Regions from separate parts of the Pseudomonas sp. MYb118 genome, predicted to be linked through region 2. Evidence: predicted binding sites of a transcription regulator. Region 2 holds the regulator's gene; the other holds the start of a gene.
The links. The regulator FliA, encoded in region 2, starts transcription of late flagellar genes. The targets are predictions, from matches to a motif close to CTAAAGTTTNNNNNNNNNNNGCCGNTAA.
Positions count from the first base shown of each region.

Region 1 (2,400 bases), on a different contig from region 2:
GGGTCGAAGCGCTCGTCTGATGCGCACCTGCTGCTGTCTGGGTCGACAGGTCCTGGATGTTGACCAGGTTGCGATCCACCTCGCGAGCCACGTGGGCCTGTTCTTCCGAGGCGGTGGCGATGACGAGGTTGCGGTCGTTGATTTGTGCGATGCCGTCGGCGATCTGTTCCAGGGCCTGGCCGGTGGACTGGGCCAGGGCCTGGGTTTCGCTGACCAGTGACTGGCTTTTGCCCATGGCGCCCACGGCTTCATCGGCGCTGCTGCGCACGCTGTTGATCATGCCTTCGATTTCGCCGGTGGAGGCCTGGGTTCTGGCAGCCAGGGCGCGGACTTCGTCGGCGACCACGGCGAAGCCCCGGCCCTGTTCGCCGGCGCGTGCGGCTTCGATGGCGGCGTTCAGGGCCAGCAGGTTGGTCTGTTCGGCGATGCCGCGAATCACGTCCAGTACTTTGCCGATGTCGCGCACTTGTTCGGCCAGGTCCTTGACCATGGTGGTGGAGGTGGCGATTTCGCTGGTGGCGTTGTTGATCGCGGCGACGGCGTTTCGTGCCTGGTCGCGGCCTTTGCTGGCTTGCTCGCTGGTGGCCTGGGAGGCTTGCGAGGTGGAGACGGCGTTGCGCGCGACTTCTTCGACGGCGGAGGTCATTTCGGTGACCGCGGTGGCAGCCTGTTGGATCTCGTCGTTCTGGCGCACCAACCCGCGACTGCCATTGTCGGTGACGGCGGTCAGCTCTTCAGCGGCGGAAGCCAGTTGATCGGCCGCGCTGGCGATCTGCTGGATGGTGTTTTTCAGGCTGCCCTGCATCTCGGCCAGGGCGGTGAGCAGTTGGCCGGCTTCATCGCGACCGGTGCTGGTGATGTGTTGGGTCAGGTCGCCACCGGCAATGCTGCGGGCGCTCGCCACGGCGTAGCCGATCGGGCGGCTGATCAGTCGGCTGATGAACAGGCCGAGCAGGATGGCGGCGATGAAGGCGACTACGATGCCGATGTACAGCGAGGTCCTGGCCGACGACTCGGTCAGCAGCGCATTGTTCGCGGCCTCGCTGACTTGCTGGTCGTTGGAGTTGTTCATCAGGGTCAGTTCGTCCATGACCACGCGGTAGTTCTTCTGCAGATCACCGAGCAGCAGGGCGCGGCCGTTTTCCACATCGCCGGCCTTCATCAGGTCCAGGTACTTCTGCACGATCGCCTGGTAGACGGGCCAGGCTTTTTCCATTCGATCGGCGGCGGCGCGTTCGTCGTCGGCCAGTGGCGTGCGCCGGTATTCGGCGAAGGCTTTCTCGCTGGCCAGTTTGTTGGCGGCCAGCGAGGCGAGGAATTCGTCTTTGCTGCTTTGGGGCAGCCCGGCAGCCGTGGCGACGTAGAGTCGATACATGTCGCGGGTCTGTCCGACCGCCTTGATTTTCGTCTGCGCGATGTTCATCACGCCGACCAGGTTGTTGTTGAACACGGATCTGAGGCTGTTCGAGAGTTCACTCACTCCCCGGCTTCCCAGCAGGCCGACGCCGAGTGTGATGAAGGCACACACGGCGAAGGCGGTGATCAATTTGGTTGAGAGCTTTGCGTCATTTATCCAACTCATAAGGCATCCTGCGGGTATGTGGGGGACGGAGTTTTCTCGGTCGAAACTCGTAATGAAAAGCGGAGGTCGTCGTACATCTTTCGGCCGCAACGTCCACAACTGTAGGGTTACGAAAGGTTTCTTTCGTAATAAAAAGTCGCACATTCGTGGCGAATGGCCGGCATGGTAAAACGCAGGTTGTCCCCTAACAATCGTTGAAACCATTGATCTAGAGCATTCAGCACAAATATACAAAAGATGGCCATTGGCCTTTTCTTTCTGTTGCCAAGTGTTACATTGTGTGAAATATTCCCCGCAAATTCATACGACATCGTACCTCTTCATGCTGATTTTTCAGGATGACGGGGACAGGTGTTCCCGCTTTTCACCACCGTGAAAAAAAGCAGTTGCCTGGGGAAGGACTCATGCCGCGTCGCATTGATAAAGGAAAGAGCAGGGCGTATGCCTTTGCAGGATTGATGACCCTGGCGTTCGCCACGGTCGCCCAGGCGGAGGCGCTCGATAGCGGCGCATCCGCCGGCAAGCGCCTGGCGGTCGCCGCCGACTGCGTGGCTTGTCACACGGCACCGGGCGGCAAGCCGTTCGCCGGGGGCTACTCGCTCAGCTCGCCGATGGGCACCATCTACTCGACCAACATCACCCCGTCGAAAACCGCGGGTATCGGCAATTACACCGCCGAGCAGTTTGCCCGTGCGGTACGGGACGGGGTCACCCCGGATGGCACTCACCTGTACCCGGCGATGCCGTACACCTCGTACTCGAAGATGACCGACAGCGATATCGCCGAGCTCTACGATTACTTCATGCATGAAGTGAAG
Region 1 is NZ_JBFRXN010000002.1:199,032-201,431, reverse strand. It holds gene ABVN20_RS06725 (methyl-accepting chemotaxis protein) at 1-1,582, opposite strand, end outside; gene ABVN20_RS06720 (cytochrome c) at 1,987-2,400, shown strand, end outside.
Region 1: ABVN20_RS06725 (methyl-accepting chemotaxis protein) is a predicted target of FliA. The motif match lies at 1,660-1,687, and genes of this name have one in related genera.

Region 2 (2,400 bases):
CGCTCGGTGGCATCCGTGATCTGGGACACCTCTTCGGCTTGCGGCATGTGCGGATCAATCTGGAAATTGACGATCGCGCTATGCAACTCGCGGGTGAGCTTGCCCACTTCCTGATACAGGCCACGGTCACGGGTCTGATTGAGCTCATGGATCAATTGCACCGCGTCGCCGAACTTGCCTTTTTCAAGGCTTTCGACCAGTTCGACCGCGTGTTTTTTCAGGGTCGACTCGAAGTCACCCAGTGAAGATTCTTTGTGGTCCATAGCTCCCCCGTGGCGCCGTGACTCAACCGATGCGTTCGAAAATCTTCTCGATTTTTTCTTTCAACGCCTGGGCCGTGAAGGGTTTGACCACATAGCCGTTTACACCGGCCTGGGCCGCTTCGATGATCTGCTCGCGCTTGGCTTCGGCGGTCACCATCAGCACCGGCAGGTGCTTGAGCTTTTCATCGGCGCGCACGTGGCGCAGCAGATCAATGCCGGTCATGCCAGGCATGTTCCAGTCGGTTACCAGAAAGTCGATGCTTCCGCTGTTGAGGACCGGAATGGCGGTGGTGCCATCGTCGGCCTCGACCGTGTTGGTGAACCCAAGGTCACGCAACAGGTTCTTAATGATCCGCCGCATCGTTGAGAAGTCATCAACGATGAGGATTTTCATGTTCTTGTCCAATTCGACCTCCAAGCAGTCTTAAACGCGCCCAGCACCTGGACGCGCCATTTCAATCAATTTGGCAAAGCACTCAATGACTGTCTGGAGCACAACAGATCGAGACCGGTGCGGTTCAACACCACACCAGCCACGTTCGCAGTGTCCCCACACTGCCTTCAGCGCGCTCGCCACTCCCCCAAACGCCCCCGCAAACGGGCTGCGCACTGGCTATGTAACTGGCTGACCCGAGATTCGCTGACTCCCAGGACCTCACCGATTTCCTTGAGATTCAACTCTTCGTCGTAGTACAGCGCCAACACCAGTCGCTCGCGCTCCGGCAAATTGGCAATCGCGTCCGCCAGCGCCGCCTGGAAGCGTTCATCTTCCAGATCGCGTGACGGCTCGAGATGAGCACTCGCGCCATCCTCGTGCAGACCTTCGTGTTCGCCGTCCTGCAAAAGATCGTCGAAACTGAATAACCGGCTGCCCAGGGTGTCGTTCAAAATCCCGTAATAATCATCGAGACTCAATTGGAGTTCGGCCGCAACTTCGTGATCTTTAGCGTCACGGCCGGTTTTAGCTTCAATCGAGCGAATTGCGTCGCTGACCATGCGGGTATTGCGGTGGACCGAACGTGGCGCCCAGTCCCCCTTGCGCACTTCATCGAGCATGGCGCCGCGGATGCGGATGCCCGCGTACGTCTCGAAACTCGCGCCCTTGCTGGCGTCGTATTTGGTCGACACTTCCAGCAGGCCGATCATCCCGGCCTGGATCAGGTCTTCGACCTGCACACTGGCAGGCAGACGCGCCAGCAAGTGGTAGGCAATGCGTTTGACCAGGGGCGCGTAACGCTCGATCAGCTCGTACTGCGCGTCACGCGCCGACTTCTTGTAGAGGTTGTAACCGCTGGCTGTCATAGCACCGGTCCTGCCGTTTGTTGCACGAGACGCTCGACGAAAAATTCCAGATGCCCACGCGGGTTGGCGGGCAGTGGCCAGGTATCGACCTTTTGCGCGATAGCCTTGAAGGCCAGGGAGCACTTGGAACGCGGGAAAGCTTCATACACGGCGCGTTGCTTCTGCACAGCCTTGCGCACGCTTTCGTCGTAAGGCACGGCGCCCACGTATTGTAGGGCGACGTCAAGGAAACGATCCGTGACCTTTGTCAACTTGGCGAACAGGTTGCGCCCTTCCTGCGGGCTCTGGGCCATGTTGGCCAGGACGCGGAAGCGGTTCATGCCGTAATCGCGGTTGAGCAGCTTGATCAGGGCATAGGCGTCTGTGATCGAGGTCGGCTCGTCGCAGACCACCAGCAGGACTTCCTGGGCGGCGCGGACAAAACTGACTACCGAGTCACCAATACCCGCAGCGGTGTCGATCACCAGCACATCGAGGTTGTCGCCGATATCGCTGAACGCCTGGATCAGGCCGGCATGCTGGGCCGGGCTCAGGTGCACCATGCTCTGGGTGCCGGAAGCCGCCGGAACGATACGGATACCGCCAGGCCCTTGCAGCAATACGTCGCGCAGCTCACAGCGGCCTTCGATCACGTCGGCCAGGGTACGTTTGGGCGTCAGCCCCAGCAGAACGTCGACGTTCGCCAGCCCCAGATCGGCGTCCAGCAGCATGACGCGCCGGCCGAGCTCAGCTAGAGCCAGGGACAAGTTCACTGACACGTTAGTCTTGCCGACGCCACCTTTGCCGCCGGTCACCGCGATCACCTGTACGGGATGCATGCTGCCCATGTTATTTC
Region 2 is NZ_JBFRXN010000001.1:23,554-25,953, reverse strand. It holds gene ABVN20_RS00135 (protein phosphatase CheZ) at 1-263, opposite strand, end outside; gene ABVN20_RS00130 (chemotaxis response regulator CheY) at 286-657, opposite strand; gene fliA (RNA polymerase sigma factor FliA) at 825-1,565, opposite strand; gene fleN (flagellar synthesis regulator FleN) at 1,562-2,392, opposite strand.